Regions from separate parts of the Cupriavidus basilensis genome, predicted to be linked through region 1. Evidence: predicted binding sites of a transcription regulator. Region 1 holds the regulator's gene; each other region holds the start of a gene.
The links. Region 1 encodes FNR, which switches genes on or off when oxygen is low (the NO sensors DNR and NnrR bind a similar motif). Its sites were predicted from a motif close to TTGATNNNNATCAA; they were not measured.
Positions count from the first base shown of each region.

Region 2: F7R26_RS21345 (OmpW/AlkL family protein) is a predicted target of FNR. The motif match lies at 4,927-4,940, and genes of this name have one in related genera.
Region 3: F7R26_RS08950 (TraR/DksA family transcriptional regulator) is a predicted target of FNR. The motif match lies at 2,169-2,182, and genes of this name have one in related genera.

Region 1 covers NZ_CP062803.1:2,566,728-2,576,420, forward strand. The annotation lists gene rimP (ribosome maturation factor RimP) at 1-297, opposite strand, end outside; gene rluB (23S rRNA pseudouridine(2605) synthase RluB) at 628-2,598, opposite strand; gene scpB (SMC-Scp complex subunit ScpB) at 2,604-3,680, opposite strand; gene F7R26_RS11640 (hypothetical protein) at 3,807-4,316, shown strand; gene F7R26_RS11645 (sulfite exporter TauE/SafE family protein) at 4,272-5,036, opposite strand; gene fnr (fumarate/nitrate reduction transcriptional regulator Fnr) at 5,335-6,060, shown strand; gene F7R26_RS11655 (hypothetical protein) at 6,147-6,392, opposite strand; gene F7R26_RS11660 (membrane protein) at 6,395-6,613, opposite strand; gene ccoG (cytochrome c oxidase accessory protein CcoG) at 6,682-8,181, opposite strand; gene ccoP (cytochrome-c oxidase, cbb3-type subunit III) at 8,237-9,163, opposite strand; partial or broken gene F7R26_RS41725 (cbb3-type cytochrome oxidase subunit 3) at 9,260-9,394, opposite strand; gene ccoO (cytochrome-c oxidase, cbb3-type subunit II) at 9,398-9,693, opposite strand, start outside.
Region 2 covers NZ_CP062804.1:81,382-91,074, reverse strand. The annotation lists gene feoB (ferrous iron transport protein B) at 1-215, shown strand, start outside; gene F7R26_RS21360 (DUF6587 family protein) at 234-554, shown strand; gene F7R26_RS21355 (hypothetical protein) at 785-2,140, opposite strand; gene leuA (2-isopropylmalate synthase) at 2,949-4,646, shown strand; gene F7R26_RS21345 (OmpW/AlkL family protein) at 5,004-5,648, shown strand; gene F7R26_RS21340 (HD-GYP domain-containing protein) at 5,701-6,396, opposite strand; gene F7R26_RS21335 (tripartite tricarboxylate transporter substrate binding protein) at 6,496-7,488, opposite strand; gene F7R26_RS21330 (tartrate dehydrogenase) at 7,629-8,705, opposite strand; gene F7R26_RS21325 (LysR substrate-binding domain-containing protein) at 8,862-9,693, shown strand, end outside.
Region 3 covers NZ_CP062803.1:1,976,284-1,985,976, forward strand. The annotation lists gene F7R26_RS08940 (bifunctional acetate--CoA ligase family protein/GNAT family N-acetyltransferase) at 1-797, shown strand, start outside; gene F7R26_RS08945 (phosphoribosyltransferase) at 856-1,521, opposite strand; gene F7R26_RS08950 (TraR/DksA family transcriptional regulator) at 1,616-1,996, opposite strand; gene F7R26_RS08955 (universal stress protein) at 2,273-3,103, opposite strand; gene F7R26_RS08960 (hypothetical protein) at 3,391-4,254, opposite strand; gene F7R26_RS08965 (carbonic anhydrase) at 4,456-5,115, shown strand; gene F7R26_RS08970 (VWA domain-containing protein) at 5,439-6,182, opposite strand; gene F7R26_RS08975 (hypothetical protein) at 6,170-7,237, opposite strand; gene F7R26_RS08980 (TerD family protein) at 7,262-7,900, opposite strand; gene F7R26_RS08985 (hypothetical protein) at 7,918-9,114, opposite strand.

The DNA.
Region 1 (9,693 bases):
GACCGGAAGGCGCAAGGTAACCCTGGCTTCCTGGCCCGCGAAGCGGACGAAGTCAGCCAGTTTCTTGAGCGGCCGGTCCAGCCCCGGCGAGGACACTTCGAGGCGCTCGTAGTCGATATTCTCGACGGTGAGCACGTGGGTAAGCTGACGGCTTACCTTCTCGCAATCCTCAATGACGATGCCGGTTTCAGGCTGATCGATATAGACGCGCATGAGTCCGCCTGGAGCGCGCTCGAGCTCAACCAGCTCGTACCCCATGCCGTTCAGGGTGGTTTCGATCAAATCTGCCAGATGCACTGTATTCCCGAATAATGGCCATCAATACCGTGGCAGACCCAGCCCATCGGCACGGCCGTCTTGGATGACGGCTTCAGCCAGCTTGCCTGCCAGTCATCCCGACCGGCGCGCCGCGAAACACGGCAAGCACACGAAACGGGCGAAGCAAAAAAAAATGGGCGCAATGCCCATCATTCGCCCACCCTTTTGCAGGATGACTTTTGAATAGACTTTGATTATACGCTGTCGCGGTGCAAAAGGCAAAGGCACCCGACTTTGGCAAGACAGGGATGCGGCCCGTGCCGCTCTTTTCCCTGCCAGGCCCGCCCAAGGCGCCTTGCCTCGCATCACTCAACGATTGCCGTCGCGGCCACCGCCACGAGGACGGCGGTTGCCGTTGGGCTTGCCGGCCTGCGGCATCACATTCCCATTGGCTTCGCCACCACCGCGGCGCTGGGAACGATTCTGACCGCCACCCATGCCACCCATGCCACCCATGCCGCCCATACCTCCCATACCTCCCATGCCGCCCATGCCAGCGCCACGGCCACCACTGCGGCCCGGACGGCCCGGGCCGCGCGGGGAACCCGCCGCACCGCCGCCCAGCTTGGTCGTATGGGACGTCAGCAGGGTCGGGCCACCGATGTAGCCCATCGACGTTTGCATCGGATCCGGCTGCCCGCGGCCAGCGCCGCTGCCGCGCGGGCCGTTGCCGCGATTGACGCGCGGCAGGCCGTCCATGCCGGTCGGCATCGGCATGCCGGCAATGGCCGCCTCGGTGCGCTGCTGGCGCCCACCCACCTTACTGCCGCCGCGGGGACCGCTATCGCCCTTGGACGGCGCCTTCAGGCCGATGGATGCCATCAGCGCGCGCACGTCGTCCGCCGCAAGTTCTTGCCAGCGGCCACGCTTCAGGCCGCGCGGCAGCAGGAACTGGCCGTAACGGGTACGAATCAGGCGCGACACGGTCAGGCCGACTGCCTCGAACATGCGGCGCACTTCGCGGTTGCGGCCTTCGGTCAGCGCCACGTGGTACCAGTGGTTGATGCCTTCGCCACCACCGTCCGCGATGCGCAGAAAATTAGCCTCGCCATCGTCGAGCTTGATGCCATGCAGCAGGCGCTGGCGATCGGCCTCGGCCAGCTCGCCCAGTGTGCGCACCGCATATTCGCGCTCCACGCCGTAGCGCGGATGCATGAACTTGTTGGCGATATCGCCGGAGGAGGTAAAGATCAGCAAGCCCTCGGTATTGAAGTCGAGGCGGCCCACGGCCACCCACTTCCCTGCCTTGATGCGCGGCAGGCTGTCGAACACGGTCGGACGGCCTTCCGGATCCGACTGACTGACGATCTCGCCGGACGGCTTGTGATACAGCAACACGCGCGGCGGCTTGGACGACACACGGCGGTGGATCAGCTTGCCGTTGACCCGGACCTGGTCGGCCGGCAGGATGCGCTGGCCAATGTGGGCAGGCAGGCCATTGACCGAAACCCGGCCCTGCAGAATCAGCTCTTCCATTTCCCTGCGCGAGCCCAGCCCGCCTTCGGCGAGCACCTTGTGCAGCTTTGGCGCATCGTCGTCTGCAGACAGCTCGCGCACCGGCTTGACCCGGGCCTGCGGACCACTCGACTCTTCCTGGTCATACTGACCGGAAATGACAAAGCGGAACAGGTCCTCACCGCTAGCGGCGGCGGCGGGCGCCTTCTCGGGCACACCCGCGGCCGGGCGCTGCGCCCCGCCCTTACCCTTGCCGCCCTTGCCTTGCTGGCGCGGGCCGCCTTGCTGCCCTTCGCCGCCGCCGCGGCGGGCCGCGCCTTGCGGCTGCTGGCCTTGCTGCGGCTTGCGCTTGCGGGCGCCACTCCCATTCGGGTTGGGGCGAGCGCCATCGCGCTGGCGCTCGCCCGCGACCTCGCTTACACCTTCGGCGGTGTCACCGGTGAAGTTGCGGCGGCCTCGCGGCGCCGGGCGCTCGCCCTGCGCTTCGCCTGCCTGCACAGCCTCGCCTTCCGCAGGCTTGCGCTTGCCACGCGTACGCCCCTTCCTTGCGCCGTCGCCACGCGCGTCCTGCGCGGTGCCGGCATCGGGGCTGCCCGCAGGGTTTAGCGTCCCGCCGTCCGCGGCACGGTCGCCATCGCGGTCCTGCGCGGCCTGGCGGCGCGTGGCCACCAGATTGCGCAAGCCACGGCGCAGGCCCTTGCGGCGCGGCGCGCCATCGGTGCCGGCGCCGCCTTCGGCGCCATTACCGGCATCGCCGGCCGGCGTATCCGCCTGGCGGACGTCTTGATCAGAATCGGACAAGGTATTCACATTCGGATGTTGCATGGTGTTCAGTTGGACACGCGCTGGTCGTGCTCGTCGTGCTCGCTGGGGTGCGCCGGATTCGTCGTGGACGCCCCCGGGACTTCGGACGCCTGCTCGCCGGAGGCCACTTGTACGTGGTAACCGTTGGCGGGCGTGTCCGTTTGCTCATTTGTTTCACCGTCTTCGACGGCTTGCTCCTCGGCTGCGTCGCCGGACCGCGCGCCGGCGGGCTCGGCGGCCACCGGCTCGCTCCCTGGCTTACCGTCCGGCTCAGGCGTCGCCGGCACTTCCGCCTCGGCCTCGGGCGTGGGTGTGAACCCAGCTTCCGCTTGCGCCACGGCCTCCTTTCTTTCAAACGCATCCACCAAACCGGCAATGCCGTCCGTGGCGCCGGCCGCTAGACCGTCGGGGGCAGCCACGCCCGAAGGGGTCGATTCACCCTCTCCGGGATCCGCCACAACCAGCTCGGCAGCGCCGGCCTGATCATCGCCAGGTTCCGCGAATGCCTCTTCGTCGCTATCGGCCGGCACCGTGCCCAGCGCCTCGAAGTCGATCGGCTCCTGATTCAGCATTGCGACCTGCGCCTGGGCCTGGATGTCTTCCAGCGGCGGCAATTCATCGAGCGTGCGCAGGCCGAGGTCATCAAGGAAGTTCTTGGTGGTGGCATAAAGCGCAGGCCGTCCGGGCACGTCACGGTGGCCGATCACCTCGATCCAGCTGCGGTCCTCGAGCTTCTTCACGACTTCGGTGCTGACCGCGACACCGCGGATTTCCTCGATATCGCCCCGCGTGACCGGTTGCCGGTAGGCGATGATCGCCAGCGTCTCCATCACGGCGCGGGAGTACTTGGGCGGCTTTTCCGGATTCAGCCGATCCAGGTACTCGCGCATGACAGGGCGGCTCTGGAAACGCCAGCCACTGGCCAGTGCCACGAGTTCCACGCCGCGTTGCTCCCAGTCGCGGCGCAACTCTTCCAGCAGCACGCGAATGGTGTCGGCACCGACTTCGTCGGCAAACAGCCGGCGCAAGTCATTGACGCGCAACGGTTCCTGCGCGCAGATCAGCGCGGTCTCGAGGACGATCTTCGCCTCTTGGGTATTCATGTTGATTGCGTGCAGCCTGTCTTTGCACCTGCGCCCCGGTTGATCCCGGGCGCACTGGAGATTGCGGGTTCAGCGGTAGGGATTGCCACCGCCATCTGGCCGCGCAGCCAACCGCATGCTTGATGCATGCCAGCCGTGCGCCTTCTTTTATTGCATCGGGTGCCGGACCTGACCGGCAGGAGATCGCCCGGCCACCGGCTTTATCTGCCAGTCGACGGAGCCCTTGCGTCGCGCCTTCCCCCTGATGTGGCGGACCTGTCCGGCGCGGCGTTTATCATCGAACGCGCCGGGTGCAAGAAAATACGGATATCGGGCCTGCTGGCCTATTTCACCCCGCCCTGCCGTGGCTGGTCTTTTGAACCGAATCTTTTGAACCGGACGGCGGATGGGGAACGGTCCCTGGCGCTGATGCCTGCCTGGGTGTTCCTGGCATGCATCCCTGAGCAGCGGATGCTACCTGACGATGCCACGATGAAATACGCTGCGCGATATCGCTGTTCTTGCGATTGTATGGCATTCCCTGGCAAACCTGCAACCGATTCGCACAGCTACCTCAGCGAGGAAGTGACAGATACACCACGAAACGGCGCTTCAGAAGACCAGGCAGAATCCATGCGCGGCAAGCGTCTCAGGTAAAAGCAGCGCGCGCGCCACCCCGGCCAAGCCAAAAGCCACCACCGCAAGGCCAGCGCCAGCGCGCAACGCCGGGCGCCGCGAAAGCTGCCTGAGATAGCCGGACAGGCCCGAGATCACCAGCAGGTTCGGCAGGGTGCCCAGGCCAAACACGGCCATCACCAGCGCGCCCGACAGAGCATTGCCGGCCAGCAACGCCATGGCAAGAGCACCGTACACCATGCCGCACGGGACCAGCCCCCAGGCTAGCCCCATGCCGTAGCGGCGCAGCAAGCGGCCCTGCCCATGCGCCCGGGCCACAGCTGGCAAGCGCGCCCCGACAGCGCCAAGGCCGCGCAGCAAGCCACCCGCGCCCCGGGCGGCGAGCCGCTCAAGCCCACCCGTACCCATGGTGCGCCCGCACAACATCCACAAGCCCGACAGCACCAGCATCACGCTGCCGATCCCGAACAGCCAACGCTGCAGCGGCAGGTACTGTGCCTTCCAGACACCGGCACCAAGGGCACCCAGCAAGCCTCCCAGCACCGCATACATGCTCAGCCGCCCGGCATGCATGACAAGCAGTTCCAGCAACCAATGGCCGGGACGCCGGAGCACCGTGGCAGGCACGCGCGCAACGCCGCCCTGCTCCGCCGCCAGCGCGATCCCGCCGCACATGGCGGCGCAGTGCACGCCGCCCAGCAAAGCCAGGGTAAATACGCTGATAAGCACGCCTATGGTCAACTTCTCCTCCCAATCACACAATCGCAACGTCCGGCGCGGTAAAATGCGGCGAACGCGCCCCCGCAGCTCCAAGAGGCGCTATCAACATGAAGCTTGGCGCCCGCGTACATCAGCGCGCTCGCACAACATGACGACGGGCACGGCAAGCCGCGCTGCACAGATAGCGCACTGCCGCAAGACCCGCGCGCCAGGCCGATGTGGATAGCGCTTCCAACCGACGACTCTCAACGTCAAGCTCTCAACTCAATGCGCCTGCCACATCGCGCTTGATTGACTGCGCTAAACCGACAGGCCCCAATTGCTCACCACCATTCCCATTACCGAGATGTCGCCCCGCTGCTCCACTTGCTCGCTCGGCCAGCTCTGCCTGCCCGTCGGCATGTCGCAGCAGGACCTCGAAAAGATGGATACGCTGGTCCAGGACCGGGTGCGCGTACGCAAGGGCGAAACCCTGTACCGCCTCGGCGATCCTCTCACCGCCGTCTACGCGATTCGCTTCGGCACGCTCAAGACCCACCTGACAATGGAAGACGGCCGCTCGCAGATCACGGGCTTCCACCTTCCCGGCGAAGTCGTCGGCCTCGACGGCCTTGGCGAGATGCAACACGCGTCGGACGCCACCGCACTGGAAGATACCGAAGTCTGCGTGGTGCGCTTTGGCGATCTCCAGACGCTGTCCAACGTCCTGCCTTCCCTGCAGCATCAGTTCATGCGCCTGATGAGCAAGGAGATCTCGCAGGACCAGGTCATGTTGATCACGCTCGGATCGATGCGCGCCGAGGAGCGGCTTGCCGCTTTCCTGATCAACCTGTCCGAGCGCTTGTCCGCGCGCGGCTATTCGGCCTCCGAATTTGTGCTGCGCATGAGCCGCGAGGAAATCGGCAGCTACCTGGGGCTCAAGCTCGAAACCGTCAGCCGCCTGTTCTCGCGCTTTGCGGAAGCCGGCCTGATCCAGATTCGCCAGCGCCACGTCAAGCTGGTCGACATGGTGGGGATCAAGCAGATCGTCAACAAGTCCTGCTGACGTGCACGTCGCGGGCCGCCCTCGCCCGCGGCGGCTCGCCGCGATGCCGCGCCTGCTGGCCTGAACCGGCAAGGCGCGCATCACAGTCACTCCAGCTCGTCCGTGTCCGCCAGCCGCGTGGGCATGGTGTACAACGTCAAGCCGCTCGACAGCGAGCACAGCACCCACGCGATCAGGAAGCCCACGGTGTAGACCGCCTCCCGCGATGCCTCGACCGGCTGGCCGAAGAAGCGCAGGTCACCGGGATCGACCATGGAGAATACCAGCGCGGTCGTCAGCCCGGCGACCAGGAAAGCGGGCCACAACACCCACATCAGCCAGCGTAGCCTCATGATCACCTCGCTTGCGCCGCGACCGGCGCTGCCTGGCGTGCCGCGCTGCCCGCCTTCTCGACCACCAGGCCGTGGCGAGCGACCCCTTCCTCAATGGGCGGATCCGGGTGGGTCATGGCCAGCCAGATCGTGACCCCGCAGGCCACCATGGCCACGAACGGCCCACTCATCAGCAGCCACGGCCATGGCTCCTTCCACCAGGGATTGCTTTGCTGCGTCATCTGGCCTCCTCTAGTTCTAGATCGCGTCTGTAGCGTACGGATTGGTGCATCCAGCGTCCCCCGTCGCCTCATAGATTGCGCGGCACGATAAAGCTGGTGCTCTGTCGAATCTCCGCGCCATGCCCCCCCGCGCCCTTGTCGGGCACCGCGGTCACCGTGACCTCGATCTTGTGCGTGCCCTGCGCCGCGGACTCGATCGGCACGCGCACCCGGATGGGAATCAGGCGATTGGACGTGGGCTCCAGGTTGCCGGCAGCGTGATCATATTCCACGGCCAAGCCCTTGAGCTCATCGCTGCCCGCGCTGACGGCGACGCGCGTCGGCGCCTCGGTCGTGTTGATCAGCTGCAGCCGGTACACGTTCTCGATCCAGCGCCCTTCCACTTCCCGCCCCAGCGCGCCGCGGTCGCGGATGATATCGACCTTGAGCGGCGTGCGCATGGCCAGCGAGGCCATGAAGCCGGCGACCAGCGCCAGCCAGATCACCGAGTAGATCACCGTGCGCGGCCGCACCAGGCGCTTGCGTGCCACGGTCTCCGAGAGCGCGCTGCGCATGGCGTTCTCAGACGTATAGCCGATCAGCCCGCGCGGGTAAGCCATCTTGTCCATGACCTGGTTGCAGGCGTCGATACAGGCGCCGCAGCCAATGCAGTCGTACTGCAGGCCATCTCGGATATCGATGCCGGTAGGACAGACCTGCACGCAGATGCTGCAATTCACGCACGAGCCCAGCCCGGCAGCCTTGTGGTCCGCCTTGCGCGAGCGGCTGCCGCGCGGCTCGCCGCGGCCTACGTCATAGGTGACCACATAGGTGTCGCGATCCACCATCACGCTCTGGAAACGCGCATACGGGCACATGTACTTGCAGACCTGCTCGCGCATGAAGCCGGCGTTGCCCCAGGTGGCAAACGAGTAAAACAGCATCCAGAACGTCTGCCACGGACCCAGCGAGAGGCTCAGCACCTGCGCGCCGAGCGTGCGAATGGGCGAGAAGTAGCCGACGAAGGTAAAGCCCGTCCATAGCGCGATCACGATCCAGAGCGTGTGCTTGGTGGCCTTCAGGCGCAGCTTGCGCACGCTCCAGGGGTCGCCGTCCAGGCGGATGCGGGCAAAGCGGTCGCCTTCCACATGCCGCTCGATCCACATGAAGATCTCGGTGTACACCGTTTGCGGACACGCGTAGCCGCAGAACAGCCGCCCCGCAATCGCCGTGAAGAGAAACAGCGACACCGCGGAGATCACCAGCAGCACGGCAAGGTAGATCACGTCCTGCGGCCACAGCACCAGGCCGAAGATATAAAACTTGCGCGCGCCGAGATCGAACAACATGGCCTGGCGGCCGTTCCACTGCAGCCAGGGCATGCCATAGAAGAACAGCTGGGTCAGGACCACCATCCAGACCCGCCAGCTCGAGAACGCACCCGACACCGAGCGCGGATAGATCTTGCGGCGGACTTCATACAGGGTCTCGTCCGACGTTTCCGCGTCAGCCGAATCAGGCGTGGGCGCTCGCAGCGGCGCCCACGCGGCCCCGTTCCTTTCAAGCGGCTCCGGTCCGGGGGCGTTCATGTGCGAACGCCCCCGCCGCCGCGCGGGTCCGCCTGACAAGCATAAGCGCAGTGGCTCATTGCTTTGCCCCCTCGCCTGCGCCGCCGGTGTTGGACAGGCCCCAGACATAGGCCGTCAACATGCGGATACGCTCCGGCGTGAGGATTTCCTCGTGCGCCGGCATATGGTTGTTGTGGCCCTTCAGGATGGCATCGACGATGTTCGCCTCCGAGCTGCCGTACAGCCACACGCGGTCCGACAGGTTAGGCGCGCCAAGCGCCTGGTTGCCCTTGCCGGTGGAGCCATGGCAGGCCGCGCAGGTGGACTTGAACGTGCTCTCGCCGCGCGAGGCGCGAATCGGGTCGGAAGACAGGCCGGACAGCGAGCGCACGTATTGCGCCACGTCGCCAGCGAGCTTGCCGTCGATGGTCGAGGCGAACGACGGCATCACGCCGTTGCGGCCCTTGGTAATGGTCTGCGTGATGGTCTCGGGATCTCCGCCGTACAGCCAGTCGTTATCGGTCAGGTTGGGAAAGCCGCGGCTGCCGCGCGCATCGGAGCCGTGGCATTGCGCGCAGTAGTTGAGAAACAGGCGTTGCCCGATTTCGCGCGCCGCCGGGTCGGCCGCCACCTGCTTGACGTCCATCTGCATGTACTTGCCATAGACCTCGCGTTGCAGTTGTTCGGCTGCCTGGCGGTGCGCCTCCAGCTCAACCCGGCTGGAGGTCTTGAGCACGCCGGCGTACGAACCCAGGCCGGGGTACAGCACCAGGTAACCCAGGCCAAAGATGCATGCCAGCAGGAACATCCACATCCACCAGCGTGGCAGCGGGTTGTTCAGCTCGCGCAGGTCGCCATCCCACACGTGGCCGGTGTCCTCAGGCGCGCCCACAACCTTGGTGACCTTGCGCTGGGAGAACAGCAGCCACACGCACCAGACGATGCCGACCAGCGCGATGGCGGCAATGTAGTAGCTCCAGAAATCCGTGAAGAAGTCGCTCATGACTCAGTGTTCCTGCGTGGTGTTGTTTGCGCCGCCGGCATGACGCGCGACGCGGTGGCCGGCGTCGGGCCTGTCTTCCTGGCGTGCGGCCAGCGGCTCGTCGGGCAAGGCGAACGGCAGCATGGCCGACTCCTGGTTGGCGGCCTTGCGCCCGGACGACCAGGCCCACCAGCAGATGGCGATGAAGGCAGCCATCGAGATCACGGTGGAAAACGCGGTGATCATTGCCATGGCTTACTCCTTGGCCGGCGTGGCCGCGGGCTGCGCAGCGGCCGCGGTATCGACCCGCACATTGCGCTTGGCGATGCCAAGCTCCTGCAGGTAGGCGACCATCGCGTCTTCCTCGGTCTTGCCGGCCAGCGTGGCAGGCGCCTGCTCGATCTCGGCGTCGGTGTACGGCACGCCGAGACGGCGCAGCGCACGCATGCGGTCGCGGACATCGTTGGTCTGCAGCGGCGTTTTCTCCAGCCACGGGTAGGACGGCATCACCGATTCGGGCACCACGTCGCGCGGATTGCGCAAGTGGATGC
Region 2 (9,693 bases), on a different replicon from region 1:
AGCTGGTGCCGATGATCGCCGCGCAATGGTCGCTGGCCACCGCGCTGTCGCTGCTGGCCTGGTTTGTGTTCGCGCCGCAGTGCATCTCCACGATGGCGGTGATCCGGCGCGAGACCGGCTCCTGGAAGGTGATGGCCGCCTCGACGGCCTACCTGTTCGGGCTCGGCTACATGGCGGCCTTTGCCACGTACCACATCACCCTGATGCTGAGCTGACGCGAGGACATTGCAGCCATGAGCCTCTACCACGCCGTTGAAACCCTGCTGGTGCCGCTGATCGTGCTGGCCTGCACGATCTCCGTGCTGGCCCGCTATGCGCCGCGCACCCGCGAACGGATCAAGGCCGGGCTGGCCGCACGCCTGGGCGGCACCGCTGCCACCGGCTGGCGCCAACGCGCAGCAGCCTGGCTGGCACCACAGGCCGCGGCCGGTTGCGCGAGCGGCTGCGACAGCGGCGGGTGCAATACCTGCGGCTCCAGCACCACCGGCAGCGCACAGCCGGCGCCGGTCACGCAGGCCAGCGAGCAAGTCATCCGCTTCGTGGCCAAGCGCTGATTGGCAGCGCGATCACGCCCCGAAACCCATCGCTGGCCACGTTTTTGATCCACGCAGAAACGGGTACGCTTTGGGTTCGCCGCGCTGGTTCACAGCGTCTTCGGCACCTCCTCCCTCGCTCTTTCCCTCCTCCCCGACATCTGCGCGGCGCGATCTCCATCAACAACGGCGCCCGGCAGGAACACATGCCGGGCGCCGCGTGATAGCTCAGGCAAAAGCTGGGTGCCGCATCAACTCACCGTTCCTGGAATCGTGATGGAAACCGGCTGCAGTTCGGGGCCGGCCGTGCAGGTTGCGGTCACCGTGAAATCGCCAAGCGCCAAAGGCGTCACCACGATCTGCGCAGCATTGACGCCACCCGCGAACGCTACGTTGGCGCTGCTGGTCCAGCTCCAGCCCGTGCAGCCAAGATAGGAAGCGTCCGCGCCGAAGTTCTTGAGCGTGGCGGTGACGGGAATCGGCACGGGCAGCGACAGCAGCAGCTTGAGCGGTTGTGGCCCGTTATAAACCAGCGCCCACTTCGGCTGCTCCGTCACTGTCAGGCTGGCCTTGGGCGTGCCCGCTATCTTGCTGCTGGCTGCGGTCACCTGCAGCAGGCTCTGCACGGTGGGCGTGCCGATCACGATGCTGGTGCTCAACGTGGCCTGCCGCGTGGCTGGATCCGCCGCGACGGAAAGCATTGGCGAGGTGGCGGCGTAGCTCCAGGTGCCGTCGAAATCCGCGGTGGAATCATGCGAATCGCTGCGGATCACGCGCGCGTTGAAGACCTGCGGATAGCCGTTGAGCACCGACAGCGCATTGATGGGCACGCCCCCTTGCGATAGCTCGAGCCGGTAGGTGTAGCCCGTGTTCTTTTGCACCGTCACCAGCATCTGGCCGCTGACAGCGATGCCGTTGGGCGCGGTGACCGAGACCGTGACCGTACCGACCGCGGCGGTGGTATCCGAGCTGTTGACGCCCGTCAGCGATGCGGCGTTCTGCGCGGCACTGACCTGCACGTTGCCAATCGAGCTGGCCCAGGCCCAGTCGTGCACGGCTGCGCTCACGTCGCTGCCGTTGCCATCGACCAGCGTCGCCGTGACCGGCTGCACCTGCCCGTCTACCAGCGACAGGACCGGATTCGACAGCGCCAGGTTGTAGCTGACGGCGGTGGGCTGCACGGCCACCGAGGCGGTTTGCGCGGGCAGTTGCGTGGTGCTGTTGTCGGCCGCCTTGACGGTGGCCACCACCTGGATGGTAGCCGTGCCCACCGCCACACCCGTGATGGTGGCGCTGCCGTTTGCGGCCGGCACCACGGTAGCAATGGCGTTGCTGGACGACGTCCAGGCAATGGTGCTGGACGACGTGACGTCCGCGCCCTTGCTGTCCACCACAGAGGCCGACATCGAGATGCTGCGGCCCACCGCGACCTGTCCCGAGGTCATCGTGAGCGTCACCGAGTATTTCACCGGGGTGGTATCCGCCGCGGTGCTCGCGGTGGTGGGCGCTGCGCCGCCCGAGCCACCGCCACCGCCGCCGCAGCCCGCCATCAGCAATGCCATGGCGGCGCAGGCCAGCCATGCCGGCCACGTCTTGGTGTTTCTCATGATGTCTCCCCGTATGGCGTTTAATCCCGGGCCCCTTGCCGACAAAAGCGGAAGCAGGGAGCCGCTGGCCAGACTCGTTAGGTTGGCGCGGCCGGACAGGCAAATGGCGGAATTGGACGGTCGCGTGCTATCTAGGCTAGTCACGATGTGCACGCTGCTGTACCAGCCAAACGGCTGAGCGTTCAGCACTTATGTACGCTGACGCACGCCTGGGCTCAGTCACAAGTCCGTGCGGATGGCCGGGCGGAGATGGCCGGCCATCCGGCCATCCGCCGGGCTCGGCGCACTCGTCCTTGACGCCCGTTCGCGTTCTCGACTATTCTTGCCGGATGCCGACCGCTGAAAAGCGGGCTCGGCATGCATGACAAGCACAAGTGACGACGCACCTCGGTAATAGGCATAAGCCGCGTCAAGGCGTAAGCCACGTCATCCGCACCGCTTCCCACACACTACGCAATGCACCAAGCCACCTGCTTCCACCGCCGCGCCGCCGATGCCTCCCGCATCGCTGCAGCCGCGCGCGTGCCGGCAGCAGGTTGCGCGCTGGGCACCGCCATTGCGCTAGTTGCTCCGGCCCTGTCGGCGCCGCGTCTTTCCTCCTCGCTACTGCTAGACCTACTGATCGGTTGCCGGGCCTAGTGCCTAGTGGCAGTTCGGCAGCCTCGCGCCACCCTTTTTCCGCATTGGCTTTCTGACGCCTTCGCTATCGAGCGCTTCAACGCCCTGGCGATCTTGCGTCCTGGCTTTTGCATTTTGCATTTTGCTTCTTGTGTCTTGCATCTTCCCGCGAGGAAGGAGAACCGTCATGATGTTGCGCAACCCCGCCACCAAGTACCGCCCCGCCACGACCGTAGATATCGCCGACCGAACCTGGCCCGCCAAGCGCATCACGCGCGCGCCGGTCTGGATGAGCACGGATCTGCGCGATGGCAACCAGGCCTTGATCGAGCCGATGAACCCGCAGCGCAAGCTCCGCTTCTTCGAGCAACTGGTCAAGATCGGGCTCAAGCAGATCGAAGTGGCGTTCCCCTCGGCCTCGCAGACCGATTTCGATTTCGTGCGGATGCTGATCGAGGAAGACCGCATCCCGGACGACGTGACCATCGTGGTGCTGACCCAGGCGCGCGAGGACCTGATACAGCGCACCATCGAATCCGTGCGCGGCGCGCCGCGCGCCGTGGTGCACCTCTACAACCCGATCGCTCCCGCGTTTCGCCGCATCGTGTTTGGTGCAAGCCGCGATGAGGTCAAGGAGATCGCGCTGGCGGGCACCCGCCTGATCAAGGCACTGACCGACGGCATGCCCGAGACGGCATGGACCTACGAATACTCGCCCGAGACCTTCAGCATGACCGAGCTGGATTTCTCGCTCGAGGTTTGCGATGCGGTATCGGCGATCTGGCAGCCCAGCGCCGCGCGCCCGCTCATTCTCAACCTGCCGACCACGGTGGAATGCAGCACACCCAATATCTTTGCCGACCAGATCGAATGGATGCACCGGCATCTTGCACGGCGCGCGGACATCGTCCTGTCGGTGCACCCGCACAATGACCGTGGCACCGCAGTGGCAGCCGCCGAGCTTGCCGTGATGGCCGGCGCCGATCGCGTGGAAGGCTGCTTGTTTGGCAATGGCGAGCGCACCGGCAATGTCGACCTGGTGACGCTGGCGCTGAATCTCTACACGCAGGGCGTGGACCCCGGGCTCGATTTTTCCGACATCGATGAAGTGCGCCAGTGCGTGGAAGATTGCAACCAGCTCCCCGTGCACCCGCGCCACCCGTATGTGGGCGACCTCGTCTTCACGGCCTTCTCGGGCTCGCACCAGGATGCGATTCGCAAGGGCTTCGCGCAGCAGCAGGCGGATGCGATCTGGGAGGTGCCGTACCTGCCGATCGACCCGGCCGACCTTGGCCGCAGCTACGATGCGGTGATCCGCGTCAACAGCCAGTCCGGCAAGGGCGGCATGGCCTACCTGCTGGAACAGGTGCACGGGATCTATATGCCGCGCCGCCTGCAGATCGAGTTCAGCCGCGCGGTGCAATCGATGACCGACGAGAGCGGGCTCGAAGCCAGCGCCGATGACTTGTATGGCTTGTTCAAGCGCGAGTATCTCGAACATGAGGCGCCGCTGCGCTATGTAGGCCACCAGATGGTGTCCGGCAACAACGGCGAGGTGGAAATCGAAGTAACGTTGCTGCGCGATGGCGAAGCGCTGCGCGCGCACGGCCGGGGCAACGGCCCGATCGATGCATTCGTCAGCGGCCTCAAAGGCGCGCTGGACATGCCGGTGCGCGTGATGGATTACCACGAGCACGCGCTGTCGTCCGGCGCCAATGCTGCCGCGGCCTGCTATGTGGAAGTGCGGGTAGGAGACTCCGCCACGGGCTTCGGCGCCGGCATCGACGCCAGCATCATCACGGCATCGCTCAAGGCCGTGGTGTCGGGCGTGAACCGTCACCTGCTTGCAGCCAGCCAGGTGCGGCGCGAACAAGCCCTGGCCGACTGATGCCGCCCGCGCCCGGGCTCAAGGCCGCGGCGCAGAAAAACCGGTGTGCCCCGCCCCCACGGGGCACACCCGGAAAGACGCCCTTGCGGGACGCCCACGACATGCTCGTTGCTTGACTGTGTGCACAGCGTAAGGCGGGTGCAAACTTGCCGCCACGAATATTTGCGCATGTCCTTAGAAGCCCGGCCCGGGATTGGAAATGCGAAAGCGCGCGGCGCGGGCCGGGACTGTCGCAACGCGGCGACGCATGCGCACGCGTGCGCCACCGATGCCCATCTTCTTGCTTTCGGTCAAGGCTCGACCGGAAACGCTGCGCCAAACTGTGCGTGAAGTTTCCTAAAACACGAGCCAACCATCATGAAGAAGCACCTGCATACCCGTCTGTGCACCACTGCCATTGCCACCCTTGCCGTGCTCGGCGCCGTTGCCGCGACGCCCGCTGCTGCTGCCGATGAAGCGCAGGGCAACTGGATGGTGCGCCTGCGCAGCACCTATCTCGACATGGCCGGCAAGTCCGACCCGATCGGCGGCGTTGGCGCCTCGGACCGCATCACGGTCAACAACAAGTGGATTCCGGAACTCGATGTCACCTACTTCTTCACGCCGCACATCGCCGCCGAGCTGGTGCTGACCGTGCCGCAGAAGCAGAACGTCTACCTGGATGGCAACAAGATCGGCTCCTTCACGCATCTGCCGCCGACGCTGCTGGTGCAATATCACTTCATTCCCAACGGCACCTTCCGCCCGTATATCGGCGCTGGCCTGAACTTCACGCGCATCTGGGGCGCCGACATTGCCAACAATTCGCTGTCGCTCGATAGCTGGAGCGTGGCGCCGGCCCTGCAGATCGGCATGGACTACAAGCTCACCAAGAACTGGTTCCTCAATGCCGACGTCAAGAAGGTGTGGCTGTCGAGCGATGTGAAGGCGGCCGGCGTGAAGGTCTCGAACGTGAGCCTGGATCCGTGGCTGTTCAGCATGGGTGTGGGATACCGCTTCTGACGAAACGCGATAAGTCGCGCCACGGCACAACGAACGCACGGCGGATCCCGCGTCAGGCTCTGGCTTGGCGCGGGATCTGCCGCAATGCGTTGCGATTCAGGCCATAGAAGCGCGCGACCACAGCCATCTCGGAGCCAGCATCCAGCAGCACTTGCGCCGACTTCCGGCTCCGCAGTATCTGCGGGATGTTGGCGAGGAAAACGCTCGTCACGTCCGGGTCGAAATGCGTGCCGGAACCAGCCGAGACAATCGACAGCGCATCGTCGTCGCTCATGCCGGGACGATAGCAGCGCGACTCCGTCATGGCATCGAACGCATCGGCGATGGCCACGATACGCGCGGCCAGCGGGATCTCCTTGCCGGCCAGGCCGCGTGGATAGCCCGTGCCGTCGAAGCGCTCATGATGATCGTGCGCGACCTGCGACGCCAGGCGCATCAGCGCGTCCGCGCTGCCCGCGAGGATGTTCGCGCCGATCTCTGCATGCCGCTCGATCACCTGCCGCTCATCGGGGAGCAGCTTGCCAGGCTTGAGCAGTACGGCATCGGGGATGGCGAGCTTGCCCACGTCGTGCGCCGGCGTGACGAGCCGTATGCGCTCGCAGTGCGCCGCATCCAGCCCCACCAGATCGGCAAGGCAGGCGGCAATCGTCGCAGTGCGAACGAGATGGCCCGATGCATGCGGGTAACGCAAGCAGCCAGCGAGCGTCAGGCTGGCCAGCGTAATAACCGCATGGGGATTCGTAGTCATGGTGCTGAAGCTGGGCGAAGCGCGAGATTCTATGCCTGCCGAGGCATATCGCCAATAGCTGATGGCCAACCGCCTTCGTGGCCACGCACTTCGCCTGCCTCAGTCCATGCTGAGATTGGCCTGCTTGACGAGCTTGCCGAAGCGGCCGATCTCTGCCTGGATCTGGCTGCGCATCTGCGCTGGCGTGTTGCCCACCGGCTCCGCGCCGATCGCGGCGAACTGCTGCTTGACGTCGTCGCTGGCGAGGCTCCTGGCGATTTCCGCGCTCAGCTTCGCCACGATCTCGGGCGGTGTGCCCGCGGGCGCCATCACGCCGAACCAGGACGCGATGTCAAAGCCGGGCAGGCCCGCTTCGGCCAGCGTTGGCACGTCCGGCAACGCGGACGAGCGCTTCGCGGTGGCGACCGCCAGCGCCCTCAGTTTGCCGGCCTTGATGTAGGGCAGCGCGGACGAGGTCGTGTCGAACATCATGGACACCTGCCCGCCCATCAGGTCCGTGATGGCGGGCGCGCTGCCCTTGTAGGGGATATGGCCGATATCGGTGCCGGTCTGCGCCTTGAACTGTTCGCCAATCAGATGGTGCGCGGTACCGTTGCCATTGGAGGCATAGGTCAGCTTGCCGGGATTGGCCTTGGCATAGGCGACCAGCTCCTGCACCGTCTTGGCGGGGAAGCCCGGGCCGACCACCAGCACGTTCGGCACGATGGCGACGACCGATACCGGCGCGAGGTCCTTTTGCACGTCGTACGAGAGCCGTTTGTAGACGCTAGGCGCGATGGTGTGGTGAACCGCGCCCATGAGCAGCGTGTAGCCGTCCGCCGGCGCCTTGGCAACGGCATCCGCCCCGATCGTCGCGCCCGCGCCCGGCCGGTTCTCGATGACCACGGGCTGGCCCAGCGCCACCGTGAGCTTTTGTCCGACGGTGCGGGCCAGGATGTCGGTCGTGCCGCCCGGCGGGAACGGCACGATCAGGCGGATCGGCTTGACGGGATAGGCCTGCGCGTTGGTTTGTGCGTTGGTTTGTGCGAAGGCGGTACCGGCAGCGAGCGTGAATGCGAGCGCGGCCGCCGCAGTCCGGAATGCGGATTGCATGCTTGTCTCCTCTTTGCTTTTCTATTTCTTCTATTGCTTCTATTGCTTCTATTGTGAGCGGCCCGTCCAGGGGCGGGCCGCTTGCGCAGAACATTGTGCCGCCATCGTTCTCGCCCCACTTCGCGGCTTGGACGGCTGGTTCAGGCGGCTTGCTTGACCTGCTGCGCCAGTACCTTGCAGATGGCTTCGGTGACGCTCGCCGTGGTTGCCGTGCCACCCAGGTCCGGCGTGAAGACAGCGGCCGCCGTGATGTGCTCGATCGCTGCCATCAGCCGATCGGCCGCGGCCTTCTCGCCGAGATGCTCCAGCATCATCGCGGCGGTCCAGAAGGTCGCCACGGGATTGGCAATGCCCTTGCCGGTGATATCGAAAGCCGATCCGTGGATGGGCTCGAACATCGACGGGAAGACGCGCTCGGGATTCAGGTTGGCGGTGGGCGCGATGCCCAGGCTGCCGGAGAGCGCGGCGGCCAGGTCGGACAGGATATCGGCGTGCAGGTTGGTAGCGACTACCACATCCAGCGTCTGCGGCTTGAGCACCATGCGCGTGGTCACGGCATCGACCAGCTCGCGGTCGGTCTTGACGTCCGGATAGTCCTTGGCCACCTCGTAGAAGATCTCATCCCACATCACCATGCCAAAGCGCTGTGCGTTGGACTTGGTCACCAGCGTGAGCTGCTTGCGCGGGCGCTTGCGCGCCAGCTCAAACGCAAAGCGGTGAATACGCTCGACACCGGCGCGGGTGAACACCGAGGTCTCGGTCGCGGTCTCGATGGGCAGCCCGCGATGGGTACGGCCGCCGTTGCCGGCGTACTCGCCCTCGGAGTTCTCGCGGATGATGACCCAGTCGATATCCTTGCCGTTCACGAGCGGGCTGCGCACGCCGGGCAGCACGCGTGCCGGGCGCACGTTGGCGTACTGGTCGAAACCCTGGGCGATGGGCAGGCGCAGGCCCCACAGCGAGACATGGTCCGGGACGTTGAGCGCACCCACGGCCCCGAAGAAGATCGCGTCGAACTGTTTCAGGCGCTCCAGGCCATCGGTCGGAATATAGTACCCACGCTCCAGATAGTAGTCGGAGCTCCAGGGAAAATGCTCAACGCTGAGCTTGAACCCGCCATCCTGGGCGGCCAGCGTCTGCAGCACCTGCAGGCCTGCCGAGATGACTTCCGGGCCAATGCCATCGCCCGGGATGGCCGCAATCTTGTATTCGCGCATCGCGCTGTCTCCTCCTCGTGGTTCACGCCTGGCAGGCTCGCCGCGCTCGTTCGCACCAGCCGCGGCATGGCACTGCCGTCCTGCCATCGACTATGGCCGAAAAACATCGGCGTAGAATCAACTCAAATTCAATCTACTTTTAACCTGAGGTTAAAGATGGGACAGCCCTCCGAACTGGCGTTTTTCTCGGCACTGGTCAAGGCCGGCAGCCTGTCGGCCGCGGCCCGGGAGCTGGATGTCACGCCGGCGGCGGTCAGCAAGCGCCTGGCGCAGCTGGAAACGCGGCTCGGCGTGCGCCTGCTCAACCGCACCACCCGGCGCATCGGCGTGACTGCGGAAGGCGAGGTGTACCTGGAGCATGCCCAGCGCATCCTCGCCGACATCGAGGACCTTGACCAGTTGCTCGCCAGCGGCCGAGTCGCGCCGCGCGGCCTGCTGCGCGTGAATGCGCCGCTGGGCTTTGGCCGCACGTACATCGCGCCGGCCATCTCCGCCTTTGCTAAACGACATGCGCAAGTGGAAGTGCAACTCCACCTGACCGACCGCCCCATCAACCTGGGCGACGAGGGCTTCGATGTGGGGATCCGCTTTGGCGAGATGCCGGATGCCCGCCTGATCGCCCGCAAGATTGCCGATAACCGCCGGCTGGTCTGCGCGGCCCCGTCCTACCTGAAGGCGCACGGAACGCCGTCCACGCCGCATGACCTGGCGCAGCATCAATGCATCGTGCTGCGGCAGAACGACTCGGCCTACGGCATCTGGCGGTTCACCAAGGGGAAGAAAACGGAAGCGGTCAAGGTGCGCGGGCCGCTGAGCAGCAATGACGGCGAAGTCACGCTGACGTGGGGACTCGACGGGCAAGGCATCCTGCAGCGGGCGGAATGGGATCTCGCGAAATACCTGCGCAGCGGCCGGCTGGTATTGCTGCTGGAGGATTATGCGTTGCCGCCCGCCGACATCTATGCGGTGTTTCCGGAACGGCACAATA
Region 3 (9,693 bases), 590 kb from region 1:
GGGATCTTGTCGCCCGCACGCGCGTTGCGAAGCTGCTTGCAGGCTATCGGGACCAGCCGCCGATCTGCCATGACGCCCTGTACCAGGTCCTGATCCAGCTGTCGCAACTGCTATGTGACCTGCCGGAAATCACCGAACTCGATATCAATCCGCTGCTGGCCGATGGCGCAGGCGTGCTGGCCCTGGACACGCGCATTGGCGTGGCGACGGCTACGCAGCCAGGCGCAGCCCGCCTTGCCATCCGCCCCTATCCCAAGGAACTGGAGGAGACCGTGGCGTGGCACGGCACACCGTTGCGATTGCGCCCGGTACATCCCGAAGATGAACCCGCCTACCAGGCCTTCTTTGCCGCAATGACCCCGGAGGACATCCGCATGCGCTTCTTCTGCATGATCCGCCAACCGCCGCACAGCCAGCTCGCACGCATGACCCAGATCGATTACGCCCGCGAGATGGCTTTCGTCGCCGTCGGAGCGGCGACCGGCGGGCAGCCGGCCATCCTGGGCGAAGTGCGGGCCGTGGCCGACCCCGACAACCTGCGCGCCGAGTTCGCCGTGGCGGTGCGCTCCGATTGCAAGCGCCAGGGCATTGGCAGTCTGCTGCTGGGCAAAATGGTGGCCTACTGCCGCGCACGCGGCACGCAGGAGCTGATCGGGACCACGCTGGCAACCAACAGGGCGATGCTCAGGCTCGCCGAAAGCAGCGGCATCCACGTTCTGCGCACCGGCCAGCCTGCGAGCGACGGCGTGGAACTCCGCCTCTTGCTGACGGGGCCGGACTCAGCCGATGGGCCATGACATCGCATTGGCCGAAAGGATCAAAGATCAAAAACACCGACTCCAAGAACGCCCACCCCTACTCCCGTCCCGCCAAACGCCCCTCCCCGTGCTGCCCCGAATCCCCCTGCAGGCAAGCCACCACTTCCTCATCCTCAACCTGCGGAAACTCCCGGTAATGCTCACCGACGGCGGAAAAATTGGCCGGCGACTGCAGGCAGACCACCTCATCCGCGTAACGCCGCACCTCGGCGAGCGAAGCCGGCGCGGCCACGGGCACAGCGCACACCAGCCGGGCGGGATGCTGCTGGCGCAAGGCATGCAGTGCGGCAATCATGGTGGCACCCGTGGCAAGCCCATCGTCCACCACGATCACCGTGCGCCCTTCCAGCGCACGCGCGGAGCGCCCCGGCGTGTATTGCTTGCGGCGGCGGCGCAGCAATGCAAGCTGTTCGTTGCGCTCCTGGTTGAGATAGCTGGAGTCGGCGCCAACTCGTGCCGCGTAGGGCGTCACGTAGACCCAGCCGCTTTCATCGACCGCGCCGACCGCCATCTCGCGGTCGAATGGCGCCCCGAGCTTCCTGACCAGGACCACGTCCAGTTCGCCTCCGAGCCGCTCGGCGAGTATCTTGCCCATTGGCACGCCGCCCCGTGGTATGGCAAGCACAAGGGGATGGGCGTCGCCGTAGCCGGCGAGCGCTTCGGCCAGCCGCTCGGCGGCCTCGTTCCTGTCCTGGAAAGTCATGGCATCCCCCCTTGCCGGCTTGCGGCCCTCAAGCGCGGTGCCAATATGCGGACGCACCTGTGGCGAGCCCGCCCACGGGATCGCCCGCCCATGCTCATCGCATGCCGCTCGACGCCCCGAACATGTGCTCGTGCTTGCGCTGGCATGGGGTGCAGCGTTTGGCCGTGGGGTACGCTTGCAGCCGCGGATAGGGAATGGGCTCGCCGCAGTCCAGGCACACGCCGTAGCTGAGCCTGGTAATCCGCTTACGCGCCACCGCTATGTCGGCCAGTTCCATGCGGTAGTGTTCCGCCACGGCATCGTCCATGCGCTCCTCGGTGCCATGCTCGGCGAGCTCCGCGTCGTCGCTTGGTTCGCGCCCGGTGGACACGGTACGGGGAACGGCCGCGGCGTCCATCTGGCCACGGATTCTCTGCTCTCTGCTGTCCAGCAAGTTGACGAGGCTGGAGAGCTGCTCTTTCGTTAAATCGGACATCGTTGACTCCCGGGCGCGGCAAGGTGGATCCACGTCCATGATGCGATGACATCGGGCAGGCCGCTTGCGCCAGATCAAGTGATCGGCTATTGGCACGAAATGCCTGCGGCGTGGCGCATTGGACCCTCGTTCCGCTTCAAGCTTCAATATAGGTGGGTGGCTAGCGGTTAGCTGGATGCGCGTCAATCTCACTTCCGGCGATGCGCAGAGCCAGCGGCAGCGATGGTGCGCGTGGGCGCGGATATCGCGCCGGCGCCATGCTGGCAGTTAATGTGACTAGTGTGACATCAGGACCGGCACCGTCATGGTGTCCAGCAAAGCCCTGGTGACGCCACCCAGTACCAACTCGCGCAGGCGGCCGCGCCCGTAAGCGCCCATCACCACCACATCGGCGCCAAAATCGGCCGCACGCGAGAGCAAGGTTTCGCCGATGGCAATGTCCGATCCTTCCTGGCAGTGTTCGAACTCAGCTTGAACGCCATGGCATGCCAGAGCAGCCATGGCATGGCCCGGCAGGCTCGCATCGGGCCGCGCGCCAGTACTTTGCGCGCAAAGCACCTTGGCCTGCCCGCCGCTGATCAGGGGCATGGCGTCGTGCAAGGCGCGCGTTGCCTCGCGTCCGCCGTTCCAAGCCACCATGACACGCGAGCCGGGTGCGGCGAACTGCCCGGCGAACGGAATGACAAGGACGGGCCTGCCACCGTCGAGGATGAGGGTTTCCAGGAACTGGGTCGCCACAAAGCTGTCCGGGTCGGCCGGATCGTATTGCCCGGCAACGACAAGGTCGGCCTCGCGCACTTCGCGCAGCGCCATCATCAACGGATCGCCATCCACTGCACGCCACTCGGTTTTGATCCCCAGGCCCTGCGTTACCGCCAGGAAGCGCCGGTGCACCTCCTCGCGCGCCTCACTGCGCCGCTGGCGGTCCTCGTGGATATAGGTCGCGGCGCCCTCCATCAGGTAAAACCAGGCGACGTCCGGCATAAAGCCGGCAAACAGCCCGATCAGCCGGGCATGGCGGGCCACGGCGAGCCGGGCAGCGATTTCAAGCCGGTCCAGCGCGCGTGGGCTGGTGTCCAGGTGGACCATGATGCTGGCGTATTCCATAGCATTCCTGTGCGGTTCGGGATTGGGAGTCCTGACTCCAGTCTAGGAAGCGTTTGGACGTGGCTATTGACTCAGGTCAAGCCCGGTAGCTTGTGCACAGGGGCTGGCGCCACGCGCAAGCCATCGATATGGATCAAGCTGCAACAGTCGGCGTGACCTAGGATAAATGCTGGGCCCACCGAGGATGTCACCATGCACCAGACCATGATGTTAAGTCCTCATGAATAGGCGGCACTAATGCTTATCGCGCTTGTAGTGGCTGACTCTTGATGAATGGGATGCGTCTGTCATCCTGCGGCCAGCTGACGTTGATACTCCTTGAATTTCATCTGCATATACGCTGGGCGCTCAATTTCATGCAGTTGCCGGGGATATTGCTCCGTGGCATTGAACCAGTTGGTCAGGCGTCGCTCGAGCTGCTTTCCCGGCGGACTTGACAGCGCACTCAGGTACGCGTCGATGGCCAGGTAGTAGCGCATGGTATTGCGCTCTATCAAGCCGCGGATACCTCCCACATATTTGCTGTCTCCAGTGGAAGCCACCTTGCCGATAGCTGTGAAGCCTACCTTGCCGCTACCGATGGTAGCCAGATAGGTGCGCATTGCGATCCGCCCGGCTAGCCCGTAGCTATAGGAATAGGTGAGATGCAAGAAAGTCCGATTTCCTTCAACGGGTATCGCCTCGAGCACTATCAGGTAGTCCTTGGTACTTAGCGGCCCGTTGTCAGCCCTAAGCTCTACCCCGAAGTACTCGGTAGTGGGGCTGGGTATCGCTCGGTAATGGAATTGCAAGCGGTAGGTGTCCACAAGCTCTTGCTCGACCTTCTTGCCTAGGTTCACCTCAAGTATGGTTCCGTTGCCGCCGATCGCAGCATGGCAGTACTTGATGTTAAGGTGCAATATCAGCACATCACACCAGTTAGCGGGCGCCTCCGGGCCATTATGCAGCGCCCCATCGACTACCGCGAACGGGTGATCCAACACGCTGTAGATATCGCCTTTAAGCATAGAGGCCGACTCGATCGATTCCAGGTACAGCCTACGTCGGAACGGACTGTGGTTGAGTTGTTGTACTGAACTCTCGTATCGGTCATGCAAGCTTGCAGCATTGTCCGCCGCCCGCGCGACGGACACATGGCATAGAAGGCACATCGTCAAGATTGCAATATGGTAGGCCTTGACTTGCACTAGCGTGTGTCGGCCGCGCGCCTGGCAAGCGCTTTCGTTCATGAGTTCTCACGCCCCATATTGTTGGTGGCCCGTCACATCGGCGATAATCGCAGCGCACCGGCATCGGCATGACAAAATATCGAACGGTCGTGCCTGTATCACGTAACCAATCTGGAGGACGCCATGCGTGACATCATCGACGGCTTTCTGCGCTTTCAGCGCGACGTCTATCCTCAACGAATCGAGCTTTTCAAGCAACTCGCAACGACACAAAATCCCAAGGCGCTGTTCGTCACCTGCTCGGACAGTCGCGTCGTGCCCGAGCTCCTCACCCAACGTGAGCCGGGAGAGCTGTTCGTCATTCGCAATGCCGGAAACATCGTGCCGTCCTACGGTCCGGAACCTGGCGGCGTTTCGGCCACCGTCGAGTATGCGGTCGCGGTCTTGGGCGTGCAGGACATCGTGATTTGCGGGCACTCCGACTGTGGTGCGATGGGCGCGATCTCGCGTTGCACTTGTCTTGATCACCTGCCGGCAGTCGCGAGCTGGTTGCGTCACGCGGATGCTGCAAAAGCAATCAACGCGGCGCATCAGTTCGATACCCCTCGCGCTAAGCTCGACGGTCTCGTCAGAGAAAACGTGATCGCGCAATTGGCCAATCTACGCACCCATCCGTCTGTGGCACTTGCGCTCGAACAGGGACGCATGAATCTGCACGGATGGGTTTACGACATCGAGAAGGGTAGCATTGATGCTCTCGACGGCCCGACACGACGATTCGTACAGCTTGCCGACTCGCCGACCACTGTGGCTGTGGCTTCGCGCAATCGCGGACAGATGTGAGAGAAGCTGGCAGCGACTCGATGTAACAGGGACCCGCTTGACCAGGTGCCTGCGCCTGCAGCGGCAGGCCGGGCGACCACTGCGGTGCCGCTCTTCTGGCTCCAGCCGGGGCACCAGGGAGGCGTCCCCTGGTCGAGGAAGCGGGCTCCACAAACACGCTCACGGGCGCGTTGATATTCCTTATCCACAGGCTTCTCCCGTGGCGCGGGGGACAAATCGGCCCCCTCGGCCTGCAGTTGCGCCACTGCCCGCAAGGCGGTCAATTCGCCGCTAGCGGCCTCGTTGGCGGCCTGCCAGGTCGACTGCACGGCATCGGCCGCGACTTAGGACTTCAGCCAGGTAATCAGCTCTTCGCTGATGAAGCGTATGTTCAACTCGTCGTCCGACAGGGCCACGAAAGCACGCAAATTGTCGATACCAACAAATCCCGTGTTATCGAACTCGTCGCCAAGCTGTTCGAGGAAGGGGAAGCTGCCACCCTGGTTTGACACGCCGATGAAGAGGAAATAGACCTCATCCCTGCGTTCCTGGGATGCACGCAGCACGTCCAGCGTGCGCGCCCTATCCGAGTTTTCGCCGTCGGTGATGACAATCACCAGGCTGCGGCGCTTCTGACCGGACTGCACTACCTTGTCCTTCTTTCCGAAGAAGCGGCCGATGACGCTCGCCCTCTCAACGATTTGCGTCCAGCCGAAATGCGCCAGCATGCGCTCGAGCACGTAGGAGTAGTCCGTACCGCCGTTCCAGCCGTTGACCTTGCCGATAATGTGCTTCTTCACGAAGCCCTGGTAGTTGTCGGCGTTGATGGGGCACACATTCTCGACGTGTGACGCGCCGTTAGAGAAGGTAAAACAGTCGACCTTCTTGTCCGGGTCGAAGGCGAGGCCCCAGGGAATCAGGCGCGTGAGCAGGTCGTTGGTCACGCCGTCACGATGTTCGTCCTCGAATGAGCCCGACACATCGATTGCGAAGCCAACCTCAAGCTCTGGCGGCTTCACCACGCCAGCCTTCTGGAGGTTGAGCACCAGAGCCTGGGTCGCCTTTTCGAGGTTCACTACGAGAGCCATGCTTTCTTCCTTTCAAGAAATTGAGTCAGGTCACTGAGCTTTTCCAGCACCAGGTACCGTTGTGTTTCGTTCGGCTTGTCGGTCAGCGCGGCGAGTTGCCCATACATCGCGGGCAACTTGACCAGCACGCCATCCTGCACCAGGAGCACCAGTTCCTTGAACCTCGTCTCATCCTGGCGCAACGAGAGAATATTTTCCTGCGCCATGGCTTGCGACGTGGCGAGGGCCATCAGCCGTGACTGCAGCAGCAGTGCCTCATCCGTGCGTAGCCCCTCCAGCAGGTACTCGCCGGCGAGAAAGACCCCTTCCAACTCGTGCTGGGCGGCCACGTTGCGCGCGGCCAGTTCCGCGAACGACGACAGCAACGCCATCACCGCCTTCCCGTCGGTCGAGAGCCGAGACTCGAGCTGGCGAATCTCCGCCTCGTTTCGCATCCAGACTGCGCTCGCTGACTTTTTCAGGAAGCCGCCTGCCATTGCATCCACTATCTCAGCCAGCAGCCTGTGCAAGCGGTTCATCAGCGCAGCAACCTGTCTCGGAGCCGTCGCCTCAAGCAGCTGAAGCCGGTCCTTGATGACTGCGTTGACGCTCTCCTGCGCGGCCACTCCGAATGCCAGCCAGTCCGCCGACCCCATGCTGTCGGCCGCAACGCCTGCTAGTACCGCGCGCGCCTGAGCGATACACCCGGGCTCCGCGCCAGGAAAGCGGCGCATCAGGTCCGCTGGCGTTACCGAGACCAAGCGACGGAGACTACCGGCCATCGCCGAAGGATGAACCGGTGCAGCAGACTCCGGAATCCGTTCGACAGTGACGGCTGACACGGCCGTAGGCGCCAGCGAAGATGCGGCCGTGGCCGGCCCGCTTTGGCCATTCGAAGGCAGTGCGGCCGGCCGCACGACGGTCGGCGAGGGGACCTTCGCAGGCACCCCGACGCCGGGCAGCGCGGCGGGCTGGATAACGGTCACTTGAGGACGCGTCTGGAGGCCGCCATCCACGGCAGGCGTCGCCGGTGCGCCAACTGCGTCACCGCCAATCACCGTGACTTTGTACGTCATGATGGAGAGCCTCCGGTCGACTGCTTATGAGAAGTGGCCCAGCACGCCGTTAAAGTCAGTATTGAAGCCCACGCCAACGCCGATGAACGAGGCACCGTTGCCGTCCACCACGATGGAGCCCATCTGCACGCCGACGAAGGCGCCGAACTGGCTGGACAGGCCCACATCGAGCAGGGGCTGGCCCGCACTGTTTTCGATGATGACGCGCGCATTCTCGACGTGCTTGAAAGTCTTGCCAGACGCCTGCGGGTGAATCATCGCGAGCAGGGGGATCTCGAGATGGCCGGCCGCCGGCATCGTGAGCAGGCGCGGCTTGACGGTGACGTACTCGTCGTCGCCTGCCAGGCTGCCGTCTCGCGCATCCGGACTATGGACCAGCGCGCCGCCATGCACCGAGAACGTCTTGTCCGCGGCCAGCGCAAGCGTGCCGGCCTTCACGCCACCTTCGAGCACGCGCTCGACGTTGTAGGTGGACAGGATGTCGCCGAGGCTCGACGCTTTCGCGCCGCTGCCGGTGTTGACGGTTACCAGCGCGTGCAGGTCGAGGTCGGTATTGCCGTCCCACGACAGGCGAACCTTGAACTCCTCGCCCTTGTTCAGGTTCAGGGAAAGCTTCGGTGCGGCTTCGCCCGGCTTCGACAGGTTCAGTACCAGATTGCTCATGCTATCTTTTCTTTGCGTTAGAAGGTTTGCGGTGCGACCGTCGCCGCGGGATTGAGTTGCCTACCGAGGTTGAGCAGGTCCTGCCGTACTTGCGACATTGTGCTGCGGGCTTCCTCGAACTTCGCCTGATTCGTGGCGCGAGCGGCCTGAACGATGGACTGCAGCGCCTGCGTATCGGCGACGACGCGTTTCAGGTTATTGGCCTGATCCAGGCGATTGTTACCTGGGGCCGTAGCGGCCGTAGCCACTACGTTCTGCATCAGCCTGGAGCGCACCTCCTGAAGGTTCTTGTCCAGGTTTGCGCCGGACTGGCCGAGACGCTGGACGTTCTGCACCATTTGCGCGCCGTGAATCGTCAGTAGCGTCATGCGGATGCTTGCGAAGCGGTCCCCCATCGTGACGATGAGTTCTTGCAGCGTCGATACGCCTGCGTTCTGCAGTTGGCGAATCACCAGCTGTTCAGCCGGCAACTTGGTCATCATGGCTTCACGGGCCAGGGCAACCGATTCGAGCGCCTGCAGCTTGTCTTGTATCTCCTGCTGCAGGGATATGTCCTGCCCTGCAGCCGCCAGAAGCGCCGGTGCTTCGGCTTGCGCCTTCTTCAAGGCGTTGTGCAAGAAGGCCGTTTCTTGCGCGAATGCGACGAAACTCTTGCGGTATTCCGCCTTCTGCGCATCCATCACTTGCAGGTCGTCGTTAAGCCTGTTCATTTCGATACGGAGCTTGTTCTCCATACCGTTGACCTCGTCGCTCAGGGTCTTCGACTTGAGCTTGGCGATGCGTGCAAGGTCCTCGTAGACCTTGTCCATCGCGCGCTGCATCGCCTTCTTGCTGAACAGGCCGATAATTCGGTCCTTGATGCCCGGTTTGGCGTTCAGGATGGCGTCGGCTAACTCACCAAGCTTCTCCTTCGCCACCGCGTCGTTGAGCGCGTCCACCAGCTTGAACAGTTGCGGGTTATCCGCCTTGTTGATGCGGGCGAGGAAGCCGTCGAGCACCCGATTAAGGTTCAGCGTGGGCTCGGCCCCGAGCGCGGCGACTTGAGCTTGTGGCATGGCGGCGAAGTGGAATGCCGCCACGCGGTTCTCGATGTCGGCCAACTGAGCGGGCTCGAGCATGACCGGGAAATTCATGGGCAGCGCCACGCCGGGCGCCGGCTCCATGTTGGGGCTCAGCGCGGTGTCGTGCATCGCAGTGATGGCAGTCGGTTGCATTGATTGTTCCTTACGCAGTCGCGGCGGCCTTGTACTCGTCCGCTAAACTGCTGGTTGCCAACGTGCACCGCATTAGTACGGCGTTTTTGGCCCATTTACCAAATGGACAAACTGTTGCCTTGGGCGGTAGGCCTTAAGTCCTGGTTCAAGCCGGCGTAATTCTTACTACAAACAAGACCCATGTGTCCAGCGGCGCAATCGATCTTGGCAAGTCCATGCTCATGGCAGGCTCGCTCAATCTATGGGAGATCGTGCGCTGCCGCGTTGCCGGGCTGGTGTTCAAATGGTATTCCGCCATGGCGGCTAGTTCCTCGTCGGAAAGGCGGTCCATTCACTTGAGGGTGGAATGCTTCGATAAATGCAAGTGAAAAGTTGGGATCAGTGCCGGCAGCCACCTTCTGGTAGGCGGACCCCCAACTTCCTGTTTTGGACGCGCTCTGCGCAGCGCCCTCTTCTATTTTGGCCTGGCGTTACGAGACGCCCAGTTAGGCGCCGATCGCCCTTGCCACGCCACCCGCCAGCGCCTCCACGCCCACGCCGGCGGCGCCTCCGATGGCCATGCCCGCCAGTCTGCCCATC